Regions from separate parts of the Echinimonas agarilytica genome, predicted to be linked through region 4. Evidence: predicted binding sites of a transcription regulator. Region 4 holds the regulator's gene; each other region holds the start of a gene.
What was found. The regulator sigma-54, encoded in region 4, starts transcription at its own class of promoters, with help from an activator protein. The targets are predictions, from matches to a motif close to GTTGGCACGNNNNTNGNNT.

Region 1: a site for sigma-54 is predicted at 2,190-2,208, ahead of glnK (P-II family nitrogen regulator). Genes of this name have one in related genera too.
Region 2: a site for sigma-54 is predicted at 2,053-2,071, ahead of glnA (glutamate--ammonia ligase). Genes of this name have one in related genera too.
Region 3: a site for sigma-54 is predicted at 1,957-1,975, ahead of NAF29_RS04685 (flagellar hook-length control protein FliK). Genes of this name have one in related genera too.

What each region holds. Positions count from the first base shown of each region.
Region 1 is NZ_JAMQGP010000010.1:51,150-55,919, reverse strand. Features, by position in the region: gene msrQ (protein-methionine-sulfoxide reductase heme-binding subunit MsrQ) at 1-593, opposite strand, end outside; gene msrP (protein-methionine-sulfoxide reductase catalytic subunit MsrP) at 593-1,555, opposite strand; gene NAF29_RS16825 (YacL family protein) at 1,672-2,025, shown strand; gene glnK (P-II family nitrogen regulator) at 2,248-2,586, shown strand; gene NAF29_RS16815 (ammonium transporter) at 2,627-3,907, shown strand; gene argR (transcriptional regulator ArgR) at 4,305-4,770, opposite strand, start outside.
Region 2 is NZ_JAMQGP010000008.1:143,986-148,755, reverse strand. Features, by position in the region: gene NAF29_RS15305 (DUF4124 domain-containing protein) at 1-470, opposite strand, end outside; gene glnA (glutamate--ammonia ligase) at 566-1,978, opposite strand; gene typA (translational GTPase TypA) at 2,344-4,164, shown strand; gene NAF29_RS15290 (YfaZ family outer membrane protein) at 4,331-4,770, shown strand, end outside.
Region 3 is NZ_JAMQGP010000002.1:77,702-82,471, forward strand. Features, by position in the region: gene NAF29_RS04675 (sulfatase-like hydrolase/transferase) at 1-361, shown strand, start outside; gene NAF29_RS04680 (sulfatase family protein) at 377-1,828, shown strand; gene NAF29_RS04685 (flagellar hook-length control protein FliK) at 2,044-4,095, shown strand; gene fliL (flagellar basal body-associated protein FliL) at 4,153-4,662, shown strand; gene fliM (flagellar motor switch protein FliM) at 4,672-4,770, shown strand, end outside.
Region 4 is NZ_JAMQGP010000001.1:680,129-684,898, forward strand. Features, by position in the region: gene NAF29_RS02840 (HPr family phosphocarrier protein) at 1-131, opposite strand, end outside; gene rapZ (RNase adapter RapZ) at 128-985, opposite strand; gene ptsN (PTS IIA-like nitrogen regulatory protein PtsN) at 1,010-1,459, opposite strand; gene hpf (ribosome hibernation promoting factor) at 1,462-1,749, opposite strand; gene NAF29_RS02860 (RNA polymerase factor sigma-54) at 1,779-3,227, opposite strand; gene lptB (LPS export ABC transporter ATP-binding protein) at 3,297-4,022, opposite strand; gene lptA (lipopolysaccharide transport periplasmic protein LptA) at 4,028-4,549, opposite strand; gene lptC (LPS export ABC transporter periplasmic protein LptC) at 4,527-4,770, opposite strand, start outside.

The DNA.
Region 1 (4,770 bases), on a different contig from region 4:
CAAATGAACAATTTATTTTGTCGCCATGCAAGAAGTGAGACACCCAACATGCCATATAAGATAGCCTCGTTTAAAGGGCTTTTTTGCGACCAGTAAAAATGCACCAATGCCAATACTAACAAAGGATAAACTAAGGCATGAACTTGCCCCCAACGCTTACCTAATGCGCGCTGAGCGCGTTTGAACGATGTAAAGCTTAGTATGGCCAGCAGTACCCACGTCACCATGCCTACAGTAATGTATGGACGCTTGATGATCTCTTTTCCAATTTCAAGCCATTGCAATTGCCATTCAAACACCACAAAGCAAATGATGTGCATGGATGCGTAAAACGCCGCATATAAGCCAAGCATGCGTCGTACCTGCAACAACGCTGGGGTTTTCGTCCAACGAATAGCGGGAGAAACGGCTAAAGTTGCAAACAAACAATGAATCGACCCAATACCATAAAAATGAATGAGTGCTTTGACTGGATCGGCTCCGAGCATATCGGTTGCGCCAAGCCAAAACATCCACACGGCTGGTGTTAAACAGGTCACATGCAATAGCAACTTAATGACTAGAAGGTGATTTTTGCTACGAATCAGGGCCATTAATAAAACTGCTTCTTGCCGAGTTGGGTGTACATATGTGCAACTTGGTCGGCATATCCGTTGTAAATTTCGGTATCGCGACGCTTCTGACCAAAAATGCCTCCGGTACCAATAATGCGCTCGCTGGCTTGACTCCATCGAGGGTGAGCCACCTCCGGATTTACGTTGGCATAAAAGCCGTATTCGCTAGGGGCTAATTGATTCCATGTCGTTTCTGGTTGCTCGCTTGTGAAACGAATTGACACGATCGACTTGATACTTTTGAAGCCATATTTCCACGGCAAAACGAGTCGAACAGGCGCACCATTCTGAGGTGGGATAGTCTTTCCATACATTCCTACCGCAATTAATGTGAGTGGGTTCATGGCTTCTTCAATAGTTAAACCTTCCACATAAGGATAATTGATGCCGCCTCCCATTAAACGATTCCGTTGTCCCGGCATCTGCTTTGGATCATGGAGCGTTTGAAATGCCACATATTTAGCGTCACTGGTGGGGGAGAAGCGTTTGATCATTTCAGCCAATGGAAACCCTATCCAAGGAATTACCATAGACCAAGCCTCTACACAGCGCAGGCGGTACACGCGCTCTTCAAGCGGGTTCCACTTCAGAATATCTTCCAAATGGAACGTGCCTGTGTTTTCCGCATGGCCAGAAACCTTGATTGACCAAGGTGTAGTTTTGAAATCTTGGGCATTATCCGCGGGGTCGTCTTTGCCCGTGCCAAATTCATAAAAATTATTGTACGTGGTCGCTTTGGCTTCTGGTGTCACGGCCAGAGCTGAGTCGTCTTTAATAAACTTAAGTCGACTTTGAGTGGCTGCATGGCCACTATTTGGGAGCATTGCCGCAGCAGTTAAGACACTGGCGCTGGTAATGAGTTGGCGCCGGTTTAGGTACAAAGATTCTGATGTTACCTGATGCTCAGGTAACGAGTAATGATTAAATCGAACACGTTTCATTCCATACACTCCATCTTTTTATACCCACAAAGCATTAGACCGTGTGTTAAACGAAAAAATCTCGTTTCAGGATGCGCTATTATTATAATTATGTGAACTAAACCGATGTGAACACCATGGACTTTGAATTTTTCTTCGACCCCAGTGAATTGAGAACTCTAGCAAGAGTGACTCATCCTCATGAAGCCTTTGGTGCATGGTTAAGTTACGAACTTGAAGCGGAAGTGACGTATATAGAGTCTTTAATTGAACGCCTAAAGTCAGGGCCAGATGAATGGTTTGAAGATGGTGATGAATGGCGATTAACGAAAGATAATGATTCTATTTCTGTGAAACATCACAGCTTATTTGAAGATTACGAAGATGATGGGAATGGCTTAAAACTTGACGGTGAGGCGCTCGAAGCGGATGCCGGTATAGAAGATTTCTTACAGTTACTCGAGGCATGGGTAGAACACCTATTTCCTTAAGCTGCACTGCAATGGTGCTGCATGTAACTTTTATGTGATGCAACTTGTAACTTGCACTACTTTGATCCATTGGAGCTGATCAAATTTGTGCATCACTGTTACAAATTATTAATAAAACCTTTCTATTTGAATCTATCCTATTGATTTTTATTGTTTAAATTCTCCTTGGCATGATGTTTGTTAATAATCCTTCGATTATAAAACTTTTCTAGGGAGTACACGATGAAACTTGTGACAGCAATCATCAAGCCATTCAAGCTGGATGATGTCAGAGAAGCCATCTCAGAAGTCGGAATTGAAGGTCTGACTGTAACTGAAGTTAAAGGCTTCGGACGCCAAAAAGGCCATACAGAGCTATATCGCGGCGCAGAGTACCAAGTCGATTTCTTGCCAAAAGTAAAATTAGAAATCGCAACGAATAACGAAAGCGTTGAGCGCTTAGTAGAAGCAATCAGCAAAGCGGCATACACCGGCAAAATCGGTGATGGCAAAATTTTCGTTTATGACTTGGAACAAGCTGTACGGATCCGTACAGGCGAAGCTGACGACGAAGCTCTATAAGAGTTTGGTTTTCACTGTCTGACACATCCGGGAGAAAATAATGGACAATCTTAATTACATCTTCGAATTGCAATACGCAATCGACACTTTTTACTTCTTAGTCTGTGGCGCATTAGTTATGTGGATGGCCGCTGGTTTCGCAATGCTGGAAGCTGGCTTGGTTCGCGCTAAGAACACAACTGAAATTCTAACTAAAAACGTAGCCTTGTTTGCTATCGCTTGTACCATGTACTTAGTATGTGGTTACGAAATTATGTATGACGGTGGATACTTCTTATCAGGTATCACAACTGTTGCTGGCATGGACGACGCAGCGATTGCATCGGTTCTTGACGCATCTAAAGAGTCTGGTTTTGGTGACATGGGCGAATACGCTGGTGCATCAGACTTCTTCTTCCAAGTTGTATTCGTTGCAACAGCAATGTCTATCGTATCGGGTGCGGTTGCTGAGCGTATGAAATTATTCGCTTTCTTAGCATTCGCAGTGGTACTGACTGGTTTCATCTATCCAATGGAAGGTTCTTGGACTTGGAACGGCGACAGCGTATTTGGTCTGTATGAATTGAGCTACAGTGACTATGCCGGTTCAGGTATTGTTCACATGGCTGGTGCAGCGGCTGCTCTTGCTGGCGTATTGTTGTTGGGTGCTCGTAAAGGTAAGTACGGTCCTAACGGTGAAGTGAAAGCGATTCCTGGTGCGAACTTGCCATTGGCAGCGTTAGGTACCTTCATCCTATGGATGGGTTGGTTCGGTTTCAACGGCGGTTCTACTCTTAAATTGGGTGGTATTGCGGTAGCAAACGAAGTTGCTAACGTATTCTTGAACACAAATGCTGCGGCTGCTGGTGGTGCGATTGCTGCACTCATCGTTGCTAAAATCTTATTCAAGAAAGCTGATTTGACGATGATCCTCAACGGCGCATTGGCTGGTTTGGTAGCAATTACAGCAGAGCCTGCTGACCCAACTCCACTATTAGCAACATTGATTGGTGCTGCTGGTGGTGTGATTGTAGTGTTCTCAATCTTGGCTTTGGATAAAGTTAAAATTGATGATCCAGTGGGTGCTATCTCTGTCCACGGTGTAGTTGGTCTGTGGGGTATATTCGCGGTACTTCTGTCTGATTCTGACGCAACGTTCATGGGCCAACTGGTTGGTGCATTAACTATCTTCGTATGGGTATTCGTAACAAGCTTAATCGTTTGGGGAATTCTCAAAGCAGTCATGGGTATCCGTGTCTCTGAAGAGGAAGAGTACGCTGGTACTGACGTTACAGATTGCGGTATGGAAGCATACCCAGAGTTCGTATCTAGCAGCAAGTAAGCTAGAACCAACTTATCTGAATAAACCGGAGCGGATGCTCCGGTTTTTTTATGCCTTGAATTTGTTTGTTGATATCCCGCGTATTGGCGACAAGATCATGATCTCATTTTTGACTCAATGCAGGCGCGTGAATATTAGGTATGTCTTACCCCGTTGTGACGTGATCTATGCGACAGTAGATACTGAATAGTGATTCATTTGTCGCCATCTAGAGACGAGCTGAATATTTGGCAGAGACAACGCTGTAGGGCTGAATAGGCGACTGACGGTGTGATTAAAGGAGGTGACTTGCTTGAGTCGATGCAGCTTAGCCATAAAGCCCATTGAGAGTTGGACGTTAGGCCATTTTATCTTAGCGAAGCAACGAAAAATGGCCCATTATCCATGTTAAAAACGATCAGTCGTTGTAGCCAAATAGATTCCGTACTGCGCGAAGTGTGTGATCAATATTCACAGCTTTGGTTGGCGTGATGAAAATGGTATCATCGCCCGCGATTGTTCCTAAGATGCCTTCGGCTTTGCCTACAGAGTCGAGCAAACGGGCAATAAGCTGAGCTGCGCCTGGGCTTGTTCGAATAACAATCATTAAATCATTGTGATCAATGTCGATAACAAGATTTTTAAGGGGACTAGAAGTCGTAGGTACGCCTAATTCCGCGGGTAAACAATAAACCATCTCCTGTTTAGCATTACGTGTTCGTACTGCTCCAAACTTGCTGAGCATCCGAGAAACCTTGGATTGGTTTACATTGATATAGCCTTGCTGTTTGAGTGCGTTGACTATTTCTCCTTGAGAACCAAATCGCTCCTGCTTGAGCAGGTTGTGAAATGCTTTGACTAAGGTATCTTGCTGGTTGGTCTGC
Region 2 (4,770 bases), on a different contig from region 4:
TCAGATAATAATGACCCCTGATTGTTCACTAATTTAAGCTGAAGCTGGTGTTCGCCTCGTTCAATGCCGGTGAGCTTAAAGTTTGTACCAGATTGGGGCTCTGAAACAGAAACGCCGTCTAAAAACAGTTCTAATCGTTGTGTTACGCCTACTGGTAAAGTGGTTGAAGCGGTAACGATCAATTCTCCAGTTGCATTTCTGATAGTAGCTTTGTGATTGGGTGACTCAATTTTGAGCATTGCTATTTCTTTTTGAACTTCTTTTTGCGCACTTATAGCATTGGTCGAAGGCTTGGTGGACTCGACTATATTGATTGCTTTAGTGCTTAAATCAACCGATGTTGCACCTGTAATGGGTTGATCTGAAAAGACTTCAACGCCATCTTCATTGACCCACCGATATACATCTGATTGGGCGTAAGTAACCGAGCTGATTAAGAGAAGAACCGAGAAACAACTAAAGCGAACCATTCCATAGCCTGCGGGAATTCTAAATACTTTTCTGAGTATGAAAAAAAAGCCCGTGCATTGCACGGGCTTTCATCACAGAAGTTTTCTAACGTTGATTAAACGCTGTAGTACATTTCAAACTCAACAGGGTGAGTTGTCATGTTCAAACGTTCAACTTCAGCTGATTTCAGTTCGATGTAAGCATCGATCATGTCATCAGAGAATACGCCGCCGGCTTTCAAGAACTCACGGTCGTTGCTCAGTGCAGACAATGCTTCTTCCAAAGAAGATGCAACTTGTGGAATTGCAGCAGCTTCTTCAGCTGGCAAGTCGTACAAGTCTTTGTCCATTGCTTCACCTGGGTGAATCTTGTTTTTGATACCGTCAAGGCCAGCCATCAACATAGACGCGAATGCCAAGTATGGGTTACCTGTTGGATCAGGGAAGCGAACTTCAATGCGAACCGCTTTCGGAGATGGTACGAAAGGAATACGGATAGAAGCTGAACGGTTACGTGCAGAGTAAGCAAGCATTACTGGTGCTTCAAAACCTGGAACTAAACGCTTGTACGAGTTAGTTGCAGCATTTGCGAATGCGTTGATTGCTTTAGCATGCTTGATGATACCGCCGATGTAGTAAAGCGCAGTTTCAGACAACCCGCCATACTTGTCGCCAGAGAATGTGTTGTCGCCATCTTTAAAGATAGACTGGTGACAATGCATACCAGAACCGTTGTCGCCAACTAATGGCTTAGGCATGAAGGTTGCAGTTTTGCCATACGCGTGAGCAACGTTGTGAACAACGTATTTCAATACTTGTACTTCATCAGCTTTCTTAACCAAGCTGTTGAACATAGTCGCGATTTCGTTTTGACCTGCAGTTGCAACTTCGTGGTGATGTGCTTCAACAGTTTGGCCCATTTCTTCCAAAAGCATGCACATTGCATGACGGATGTTGTAGCCTGAATCAACGGGTGGTACTGGGAAGTAACCGCCTTTAACACCTGGACGGTGACCCAAATTTCCTTCCGGGTATTCTTTGTCGCTGTTCCAACCAGCTTCTTCTGAGTCAACGCTGTAGCTTGCGCCAGACATGCCGGTTGTGAAGCGAACGTCGTCAAACATGAAGAATTCAGGTTCTGGACCGAAGTATGAAGTGTCACCGATACCGGTAGACTTCAAATACTCTTCAGCGCGCTTGGCAACAGAACGTGGATCGCGGTCGTAGCCTTGCATTGTTGAAGGCTCGAGAATGTCACAGCGGACGATTAATGTAGTTTCGTCTGAGAACGGGTCTAACAACGCTGTAGTTGCGTCAGGCATCAGAACCATGTCTGATTCGTTAATACCTTTCCAACCTGCGATAGAAGAACCATCGAACATTTTACCATCTTCGAAGAAATCTTCGTCGATTTGATGAGCAGGGATAGTTACGTGCTGCTCTTTACCTTTAGTATCGGTAAAACGCAGGTCAACAAATTTTACTTCTTCAGTTTTTAACTGATTCAGAACACTTTCGATTGGTGACATTCTTTAAATTCCTCCGAATCGCAAAAATTAATTTCTGCGGAATTCATTTCGTTTGTTTTTGAGCTGCTCAATTCTAGCTATTTTTGTGCCAAAACTGACATGTTTAATTAAAACAATTACTTGGGGCGAAAAATGCCCTAATAGTGTGATTTTCGCTGAGTTTTAATGGATCTTGTTGGTGCAATGTGCACCGAAATGATCCGTGATTAGTCTCCGTTCCATAGAGGTGCAACGGAGTTTACTTTGTACAGGAATCAAAATATTTGGTCGTGATCAGGTTCGCACTATTGTAATGACACAGATCAATGTAGAATGTCGGCCAATTTTGCAGCAATGCTCTTTTTTATGTAACTGGATAAACCCAAATGAGTGCTCAGGCCAAACAAATTAGAAATATCGCGATCATCGCGCACGTCGACCACGGTAAAACAACCTTGGTTGATAAGCTTTTACAACAGTCTGGGACTCTAGATGTGCGAGCCGACTCAGGCGAACGTGTCATGGATTCTAACGATCTTGAAAAAGAGCGTGGCATTACGATTCTTGCTAAGAACACGGCAATTGAATGGAACGGCTACCACATTAATATCGTAGACACCCCTGGTCACGCCGATTTTGGCGGTGAAGTAGAGCGTGTTATGTCGATGGTGGATTGTGTTTTGCTCTTGGTTGATGCGGTTGATGGTCCAATGCCACAAACTCGCTTCGTCACGCAAAAAGCCTTTGCACAAGGTTTAAAGCCAATTTTGGTGGTGAACAAGATTGATAAGCCTGGAGCTCGCCCTGACTGGGTCATGGACCAAGTTTTCGATTTGTTCGACAACTTAGATGCAACTGACGAGCAATTAGATTTCACAACGATCTATGCTTCAGCGATTAACGGCTGGGCAACACTAGACGTTGATGAGCCTTCCGATTCAATGGAGCCATTGTTCGAAGCGATTGTTGAAAACGTTGAAGCGCCATCTGCAGATACTGAGGGTGGCTTGCAAATGCAAATTTCTCAGCTTGATTACAACTCCTATGTTGGTGTTATCGGTATTGGCCGAATCACTCGTGGTAGTGCGCGAGTGAATCAACAAGTCACTATTGTGGGGGCGGACGGTAAAACTCGTAACGGTAAAGTTGGCCAAGTATTAGGTTACCTCGGCCTCGATCGTCATCAAGTACCTGAAGCCCATGCAGGCGATATTATTGCGATTACGGGCTTGGGCGAACTCAAAATTTCAGACACTATTTGTGATGTGACCAATGTCGAAGCATTGCCACCGTTGAGCGTTGATGAACCCACTGTGACCATGACGTTCCAAGTCAACACGTCTCCTTTCGCTGGTAAAGAAGGTAAGTACGTCACTTCACGTAATATCCTTGAGCGTTTAGAGCAAGAGCTGGTGCATAACGTTGCATTGCGTGTGGAAGAAACGGATCACCCAGATAAGTTCCGCGTATCGGGCCGTGGTGAACTTCACTTGGGTATCTTAATTGAGAACATGCGCCGCGAAGGTTTTGAGCTTGCTGTTTCTCGTCCAGAAGTGATTATCAAAGAAGAAGATGGCCAAACGCTTGAACCATACGAAACTCTCACGGTTGATATCGAAGAAGATAATCAAGGTCCTGTGATGGAGCAATTAGGTTTGCGTAAAGCCGAAATGACGAATATGTCACCGGATGGCAAAGGCCGCTTACGTTTAGATTTCATGATTCCAAGCCGCGGTTTAATTGGCTTCCAAACGGAATTCATGACCATGACTTCAGGCTCTGGTTTGCTGTATCACACGTTCGACCATTATGGCCCTCACAAAGGCGGTATTATTGGCCAGCGTGCCAATGGCGTATTGATTTCAAACGCAACAGGTAAAGCGTTGACGTATGCATTGTTCAATCTTCAAGAGCGCGGTAAGTTATTTACCCGACATGCTGATGAAGTCTATGAAGGCCAAATTATTGGTATTCACAGCCGCGCCAATGACTTAACAGTGAACTGTTTGAAAGGTAAACAGCTCACGAACGTCCGTGCATCAGGAACTGATGAAGCACAAGTGTTGACACCACCGGTGGTTTACACATTGGAGCAAGCATTAGAGTTCATTAATGATGACGAACTTGTTGAAGTGACGCCTGAGAATATCCGTATTCGTAAGAAATTACTGACTGAAAGCGATCGTAAGCGTAACGGCCGCGTTTGATTCATTCATCCTGAGTGATGTAAAAGGGAGCTTTGGCTCCCTTTTTTACGCCTGAAATGTGTTTCATATTTGTTTAGGCTAGATCAATCCCTTTAGATACAAATGGATAGGTATGTTAATGCTCCGTCCATTTTGGTTTACCTTCCCATTTTATGTTTGAGGAATTATGCTAAAAACCTGTTTGCTGACCGCTAGCTCTCTAGCGATAGTTTTGCCGTCAGTTCATGCTTCTGAGCTGAATCTAGAACTCAATAACGACACAGTTACCATCGGCTTTGATAGCAAAATTGCCCCGGCCGCTGAGTTTTTCACCGAATACAGTTACTCCACTGACCATGGAAATTTGCTCGAAGGCGGTGTTCGAGCCGTTAATGTTGGAGATATTCATAACTTTTCTGTGGGAGCTAAAGCGGTAGGACTGTTTGCTGACAAAGGCTTTGATGATGGTTACGTATTTGCCGTTGGTGGAGAATATGGCATTGAAATCGCACCCCAAGTTTCTTTAAGCGCAAGCGCTTATTATTCACCCAACGTACTCACCAGCAGCAAGCTCGATGGTTATTATGATTGGGATGCAAAAGTGTCTTATCAACTAATGCCAAACCT
Region 3 (4,770 bases), on a different contig from region 4:
AATGAAGGAGCTTGATGGTGTCGACCTAATGCCTTTTGTTCAACAAGAGTCGCAGCTCAGGCCGCATCAAACCCTGTATTGGAAAAAAGAGAATCGTGCAGCCATCCGCGACATAGACTGGAAAGTGATTCGTTATCCAGACCGTGTTCCAGAGCTATATGACTTATCAACCGATGTTTCTGAATCACATGACGTTGCCGCGCAACACCCGCAGATCGTCAATAAATTGTTGAAGCGTTTGTTTGCATGGGAGCTGACATTGGAGCGTCCTTTATGGCAACTCAAACGAGAATTTGAAGGAAGTGCAATTCAAAGAATGGATGAATTTCGAAATCACACGCCAGATAAATCGATGAACTAAGTTGGAAATTGAAGTATGAAAAAATTGAGTTATACAAAGCAAATTGCAATTGCTGTCATGGGATATCTCAGCAGTTTTGTGGCGTGTGCCGAAGAAAATGAAAGGCCAAATATTGTTCTGATCTTAGCGGATGACCTTGGCTATAACGATGTGGGCTTTACGGGTGAAACTGAGATTCAAACGCCGAATATTGATCAATTGGCGAGCGACGGCATTATTTTCAAAAATGGCTATGTGACGCACCCGTATTGCGGCCCTTCGCGCGCGGGTTTGCTGACTGGACGCTATCAAGCGCGCTTCGGCATGGAAAACAATGTGTCGTATGCGCCAGATGATAAATATATGGGCTTACCCGTCACCGAAACAACGTTTCCAAAGCGCTTGCAAGTAGCTGGCTATGAAACGGCTGTATTTGGAAAGTGGCACCTGGGTGGCGCGCCTCACTTTCAGCCTAATAATCGTGGGTTTGATTACTTTTATGGCTTCTTAGACGGCGGCCATAACTATATGCCCGGTGAGGCAACGGTTGGCGGTGGTGGATACCTATTGCCCTTAATGAGAAACAAAGGCGTTGCCGAGTTTGATGAATATCTGACGACGGCATTGAGCAATGATGCTGCAAGGTACATTCAGCAGACTTCGGATAAGCCATTTTTTATGTACATGTCATACAACGCACCGCATGCTCCGTTGCAAGCCCCTCAATCATACATAGATAAATATAGCCATATTGAGAATAAACAACGGCGTATTTATGCGGCCATGGTTGATGCGATGGACGACGGGATTGGCACGCTGATTAACGCATTAAAAGAAGCGGGAAAGTTTGATAATACATTGATTTTCTTTTTATCAGACAATGGCGGTGTGTACCCAGAAGAATGGCTGCCTACGTTCTCTTGGGCGGATAACACCCCTTTTAGACGCGGTAAAGTAGCGTTGCTAGAAGGCGGTGTTCATGTGCCCTTTATTGCCCACTGGCCTAACAAAATTAAAAGAGGCCAAACATTTGAGGGGCTCGTTTCATCGTTAGATATAGCGGCTACATCAGTTGCACTTGCGGGGGCTCGAAACGGTGATTTAGACGGCGTCGATTTGGTGCCATACGTCACCGGACAAAAACGTGGAAGCCCGCATCATGCTCTGTTTTGGCGGCTGGAGGAAGCAGCCAATATTTATGCCGTTCGGACCATGGACGCAAAGTACATGAGACAGCCGCTACCTAATGTGGGGAGAAGCTACTTTGATATGTTGGCAGACCCTTACGAAACAGAAAATTTGGTGGATCAGTATCCAGAGAAACAGGCTTATTTAGCAGAGCTGTGGAATGAATGGAATTCTAAGAATGTGAATAGTGTGCTGTATCAGTCTTGGGAATATAAAAAAGCGGTGAGTGACTTTTATGAAACTCTCCACCAAAAAAATGTACGTGAGGCGAAGCAAACGCCCACTTATAAAATTGAGTAATTTACAGCCAAACGTCCTCATACCATTTAATTGTTTTGTTGATCTCGCTTGCATACTTTGTGCGGTGCAAGCGTTTTTTAGACTTCTATTCAAGGCAACCGAGTTCTTTTCTCTTCTACCACCATATGAATGGTATGAACCTTGCTTTTACTCTGTCTAGTTAATTCTATTCGTCTCAAAATTTGAGGCGCTTACTATTGGGTAAGGGTAAATACATGCTACCAATTTCTTCGTTAAATGGTTCTGCAGATGCATCGAGTGCGTATAGAGATGCGTCGTCTGAAAATGGCGATGGAGGATTATTCGCTAGCCTTTTTAATGAGTTAGATCTGTCTGAGTCAGAGGCGGATGGCATTGTACAAATGCTGCAAGGCGAGCAAGCGGAGCAGTTAGATTTATCGGGGCTTTCACCATCAGAATCGGTCAATCAATTGTTGAATTGGCTCAAACAGCAACAAGAACAAGGCAATCAGTTGCCACTTGATGCCGAAACTATGGCGCGAGCAGAAGATATCTTAGGGCTAATAGCCGAGTACGATAATGAAGCCCCTGTCATAAGCGACGAAACTGAGCTGGCACAAGATGAAACGCAAGTAGAAGCAAAAGAAGAAGATTCAAATCGAACAGCGCCATCTTTTATAGCTAAAGACAACGATACCGAGTCTATGCGGCAAGCACTTGCCTCGCTCATCCAGCAATTGAAACTGTCGGAGGCAGAAGCAAAGGCTCAGAAGGAAGATACTGTGACGGATGCAGAATCGGGGCGGAGCTTCAAAGAGTCCCAATCAGATCAAGCAAAAGCTTCAAGTGTATGGAATGACCTACAAATGACTTCGGCCGAGCTGAAAAGCCAAACCAATTCAATTGGTGGGGTGGAGATTGGTGATGCTCAAAATATGCTGTCAGATATTCCGTCAAAAATGGCACTCAACACGGATGGTCAAATAGATGAAAACCTACTAGAACAAGAAGAACTATTGCCATCGGCACCCAAAAAGGCCTCTGAAATTTTATCGCCTCCGACCGCCAAACATGATCCGCTTCAGCAAATGTTCCAACGAGAACTTGCGCAGCTTCAACCCAACGATATGGCCCCTGTTGATGAAGCAGTTATTGAAGACGAATTGCAGATTCAATCTAAAGTCAATGGTCAACAACCGGTTTCAGAGCGAGCCTTGGCTGATCTCAAACCGATAGCGGTTACCGCCGTTGAAAGTAAAGCTTCAGGTCAAATCGATCAACAGTCAACGGATGACAGCAGCAAGCCCAATATGCTCACAAATAAGGCCGAATCAACACAAGGTGAGCCCGGCACTTCAGACCAAGAACTTGCACAAAATACAGCGGGCAAATTTAATGTGAAAATTGGCAGTTCCAAAGAAGAATCCCAACTGGCTTTTTCGGAAAAGCTTGCCAAAGAGCAGCTGAATATTGCTCAAACGCGAGATAGCCAAACCCATTCAGTATCACCAACGCGTGCGCCTGTTGAAGGCCAAGCGGTTCCATCGGAATCTAATCCAGCGGCACTTGTGATTAATGGTAAAACTGAAACGCAATTGAAAACGGACTTGAAACAAGCTGAAGCGACGAAAATCAACGATGATGCAGAACAGTTCGATGCTGATTTAGCCGCTGATGATGGTTTGGCAGATGATGCAGAGCAACGTCAACAACCACGCCACAGCGCCGGTAATATTTTTGCTTCGGTTGCCACTGGGCAAACAGCACCGGACTCTTCCATATCAACAGGGCAATTTTCAACCTCTATTTCTCAAGCTCAACAAGCCGTTGTTAATGTCGCTGCTGCGCCTCAATCAATGGCGGCAGAACTAGCCATAGTGGAAGAGAAAATGCAGCTTCTGCAAGACAAGCTAGCACCTATTTTGGGCCAACGACTTATGATGATGATGGATAAGAACATACAAACCGCAGATATTCAGCTCGACCCGCCCGAGTTGGGGAGCTTAATGGTTCGGGTTCAAGTTCAAAATGATCAAGCTCAAGTGAGTTTTGTGGCCCAAAATGCTCAAGCCAAAGATGCCATCGAGCAAGCCATGCCGCGCTTAAAGGAAATGCTGCAACAACAAGAAATGGAGCTTGTGAATGCCAATGTTTCCTACCAGCAAGGTGATCGTGGTGGACGAGATCAGCAACAGCAAGGTTCTCATGCACAAAATTCACAGCAACAAGTCGAACAAGACATTGCACAGGTATCACAACCACAGCAGATAATGTTGAAAGCAGGGCATGTAGACTTCTACGCTTAAGCTGGGCTGTGATAACCTTGTCGCCGTCACTGACCAAATATTACGGAATTATATAAAATGGCTGAAGAAGTCGAATTAGAGGTAAAACCCGCAAAGAGCAAATTACCTCTTATTATTGCAATTGTTGTTGTTTTATTAGTCGGAGGTGGCGTTGCGGCCTACTTCTTGCTTGGTAACTCTTCAAGTGACGGGGAATCGTCAGCAGCAGAGGCAGCTCCTGCAGCTGCTGCAGCATCGGCAGAGTTAGGTGATGCTTTATATGTAGCGATGCCCCGACCTTTTGTATTTAGTGTACCCGGGCAAGGCCGTGAGCGTTTAGTTCAAATTAAGGTTCAGCTTTTGGTACGAGGGCTAGATGCCGAGCAGCTAGCCAAAAAACACATTCCTCTGGTTGAGGGAACATTGCTCAAAACTTTTAGTTCTTCAACCGCCGAGGAACTGGCTTCACTAGCTGGTAAAGAACGAGTGCGAGAGCAAGCACTGAGCGATGTTCGTCAATCCTTCCTTGATGTTGAGGGCAAAGATGTCGTCGAACAAGTACTCTTTACCGGCTTTGTTTTGCAGTAAGGTGTAATCGTGAGCGATCTGTTATCACAAGATGAAATTGATGCGTTATTGCATGGCGCAGAAGATGTTGAAGAAGAGGAAGTCGAGGAGGGCGCTGGTGAAGGCGTC
Region 4 (4,770 bases):
GAGGCGCTTTTGTCACCATGAGAGATCATGACTTCTGCCTCATAGTCCCGTGCGAGAGTAGCTAGCTTAGTAGCTGCACGCGCATGCAACCCGAGTTTGTTTTGGATGAGCAGTGAGCGAGTTAAAATCATACTGAAGTCTTTTTATATTGAAGGTTACGATGGCGTAGTTGCACCTGATACGATGATCTAAATAAATCCGCAAGGCGGTTGGCGATATGAACTGAGCGGTGGCATCCGCCAGTACAGCCAATTGCCACGGTCACGTAACTCCGATCATTCTTTTCAAGTTGGGGGAGCCAGTCTTTGAGATTACTTTCGACCTGAGCGATAAAGGCTTCTACATTGCTGTGCTGGTCAAAAAATTCAATGACGGGCTGATCGTTGCCGGTATATGAACGTAAACCCGGCTCCCAATAAGGGTTGGGTAAGAAGCGCACATCAAACACGAAGTCAGCATCGTTGGGAGTGCCGTGTTTAAAACCAAATGATTCAAAGACCAACACCAGTGGAGCCTTTGATGTGCCCGATAAGCGTTCGCGAAGTGTTGCGCTAAAATCGTAAATAGTGGAGTGGCTGGTGTCTAAAAATAGGTCGGCTTGCTCTCGAACCGGCTCTAACCAAGATGTCTCTGCGGCAACTGCATCAGCCAGTGTAAGCTCATTTTTTGTAAGCGGGTGACGGCGCCGTGTTTCAGAATAACGTCGCAATAGAATCGAGTCATCGGCATCGAGATATAAAATAGTGGTGGGAACGGCTGTTTTAAGAACTTTAAGCAATTGCTCGATCTGAGCACGATCGTTCGGCAAGTTCCTCATGTCTAAGCTCACAGCAACGTTCTCGTGCTGGTTGTGCTGCATGGTGATCCAAGGCTTCAGAAGTTCGATGGGTAAATTGTCAACGCAATAGTACCCGAGATCTTCGAGAACCCTGAGCGCAATAGATTTCCCTGCTCCTGAACGACCACTAACGACGGTGAGCTTCATGTAAGAGTGCACTTTAATAAATGATTATGCGTTGATAATAACCTGATATAGGTCTTCAGCACTAGAGGCACATCTGAGCTGTTTTAAGGTATTTTTTTGACCTAATTTTTCAGCGACTAAAGCAAGAGTTTTGAGATGGTGTTTGCAGTCTTGCTCGGGCACCAGCATCGCAAACATAATATCGACTGGCTTTTTATCAATGGCGTCGAATTCGATTGGGGATTCAAATTGAACCAATATAGCGACGTTGCTGGCGTCAGACGGGAGTCTGCCGTGCGGAATGGCTATGCCATTTCCAATGCCGGTACTGCCTAGTTTTTCGCGTGCTAAAAAGCGCTCGAAAATTTCGTTTTCGGTGAGTCCTTGGAGATGCTTCGCTGCGATTTCACTTACGATTTCAAGTGCTCGCTTTTTGCTACTACATTGGACTGCACTGAAAGTGCAGTCCTTGGACAGGATACTTCGCATGTTCATGATTAATGCTTCTGCAATTTTTCCTTGTGGCGAATAACCTGCCGGTCGAGCTTGTCGACTAACGAGTCTATCGCCGCATACATACTTTCGCTTTCAGCGTTCGCAAATATTTCCGCTCCCGAGAGGTGAACGGTTGCTTCTGCAATCTGGCGAAGTTTTTCGACATTCAACACCACATGGACGTTTGTGATGTTGTCGAAGTGGCGCTCTAATTTGGCCAGCTTCTCTGTGACATAGTCACGTAAAGGAGGAGTAATATCAACATGATGACCGGTTAAGTTTAGTTGCATAGGCGTGTTTCCTCACTCAGTACTTGTTGTTACAAAAGACTTTTTCTTTGGTTGGATGGCGGAATATTGAGCGCTTCACGATATTTAGCAATCGTTCGGCGAGCCACATTAATTCCTTGATCCGAGAGTAGCTCAGCCATTTTACTATCGCTTAATGGCTTTGCCGGGTTTTCTGCTGCGACCAGCTTTTTAATCAATGCGCGAATAGCAGTGGACGAGCATTCGCCACCACTTTCAGTGCTCACATGGCTGGAGAAGAAGTATTTGAGTTCAAATATACCGCGTGGCGTGTGCATATACTTCTGCGTGGTCACGCGCGAAATAGTAGATTCATGCATGCCAACTTCTTCGGCCACATCATTGAGAACCATGGGTTTCATGGCTTCATCGCCGTACTCAAAAAAGTCGTATTGGCGTTTCAGAATGCAGTTTGAAACTTTCATAAGTGTTTCGTTACGGCTTTCTAAGCTTTTAATGAACCACTTGGCTTCTTGCATGTGTGAACGGATAAATTGTCCGTCAGAGGTGTTTCGAGCACCACGAGACATAGCTGCGTACTGCTCATTGACTCGAATTTTTGGCACTGCATCTGGATTCAATTCGACTTGCCAGACGCCGTTGCGCTTCATCACTGAAACGTCTGGAATGACGTATTGGCTATCTTCGACCACAATGGCACTGCCCGGACGCGGATTGAGGCTTTGGATCAAGCGCATCACTTCGCGAAGCTGGTCTTCTTTGAGTCGCGCTCGGCGCATCAATGTGCGGTAATCGCGACTTGCAAGTAAGTCCATGTGGTTGTTGATCACTAGCATGGCTTCTTTTAACCAAGGCGTGTCGGTGCCAAATTGACGCAATTGAATGAGTAAACATTCTTTGATGGAGCGAGAGCCCGAACCAATTGGGTCAAATAGCTGAATGCGTTTTAAAACGGCTTCAATTTCATCCAATTCAACTTCTGCATTACCTTGGCTTTCTAGAATATCTTCTGTTGTGACAGTGAGATAACCTGCATCATCAATGCCATCAAGAATAGTTCTGGCAATGGCACGATCTGTGTCTGTCATGGGAGTTAATTCAAGCTGCCATTCGAGGTGAGCATGCAATGAATCGGTGGTTTCACCTTGAAAGCTTTCATCATCCTCACGCATTGGGGCGGCTGAGGCCACAGGGGCTGCTGACACAACTTCATCCCAAGTTGTATCCATAGGCATTTCTTCCGAAATGGAATCTTGTTGCAGTGCTTCTGCAGTATCAACTGTACTACTATCTGCTTCAATACTGTCCAAGCTGACATCTGAATCTGCTGAAGATGAATTTTCTTCTTCGGATTGTTCAAGGAGTGGATTGCTATCCAAAGCTTCTTGAATTTCCTGTTGCAGATCTAAAGTCGACAATTGCAAAAGCCTAATGGCTTGCTGCAATTGCGGCGTCATAGTCAGCTGTTGGCCAAATTTAAGCTGGAGCGATGGTTTCATCTAGTCTCCGACTCTTCCTGTGTAACGGTGGCTGCAAAATGAGCAGTATCCGTGGGTTACGTTAAGCTACTATAGCTGGAATTGCTCACCTAAGTACACATCTCGAACGTGTTGATTTGCTAAAACTTGTTCCGGAGAACCTGTCGCAATCAATTCGCCATGTGACACGATGTAAGCGTACTCACAAACGGATAGTGTTTCACGAACGTTATGATCCGTAATTAATATCCCTAAACCTCGAGTTTTGAGGTGTTCAATGATCTTTTTAATATCCGATACTGAAATAGGGTCGACACCGGCAAAAGGCTCATCGAGTAAGATAAAACTGGGTTCAGCGGCAAGCGCTCGTGCAATTTCAACTCTGCGTCGTTCCCCCCCAGAAAGGCTCATGCCTTTGCTTTGGGCAATATGGCCAATATTAAATTCTTCCAGCAAAGAGTCGAGAGCTTCCTCTCGTTGCTCGGTAGAGAGGTCTTTGCGCGTCTCTAAAATAGCCATAATGTTGTCGCGTACACTGAGCTTGCGAAAAATGGACGACTCTTGGGGCAAATAGCCGATGCCTTTTCGGGCACGCTCATGCATGGGCGCCAAGGAAATATCTTCACCGTTGAGCTCAATAATGCCTTTTTCGGCTTGAACAAGCCCCACCACCATATAAAAGGTGGTGGTTTTACCTGCGCCATTAGGCCCCAGAAGACCCACAATTTGCCCTGGTTCAACTTTCAACGAAACATCTTTAACCACTTGACGGCGCTTGTAAGACTTTGCGAGATTTTTTGCTTCTAATAATGCCATGCAGACTATTTCTTTTGGTCGTCGAGTTGTTCTTGGACTTGATCTGGAATGAAGATCGTTGTCACGCGAGCAGAGCCATCGTCTTTGCTATCTGCTTCGAGTAATTGCTGTTCAAGGTTGTAGAGAATCTTGTCACCCTTTACCAAGCTATCTTCTTGAGTTAGTTGAGCTTCACCGGTGAGCAACAAAATACGTTCTCCAAGCTCATATCGAACTCGCAACGCTTGAGCATCCATTGCTTTGCCATTATCAAGGATTTGGCTGTAATTTGCAGGCTTTCCGTTCGCGACCAAGACTTGTTGGCCTTCTTCGGTTGCGTTCAAGATAGTCAGTGTATCTGCAAATATCTGCAATGTTCCTTGAGTCACTTTGACATCACCAATATACGTCACAACATTTGACTTCATATCAATGGTTTGCCGCTCTGATTCAATCACAACTCGTTCAGAGAAGTCGCTCTTTACGGCATAAGAAAAAGGACATATGGCTATTAATGCTGCGGCACTAATTCGCTGGAGTTTGTTCATAAAATGCTTCCACATCTTGCAGAATTTCTATGTCCTGCTTATTTAAATCTGCTTGAAGACCAACACCTTGCATCTCAATGTGTGGGCCAAGGGCGATGACTTTCTCATCAGTATGCATCTGATTGGAGTCAATTTCGAGCACCAGATAAGGTGTTGTAATTGTTTGAACTTGGCTTAAAGGATCGGTTGCTTTAATTGTAACAGAACCTTTGAGCTGCAAT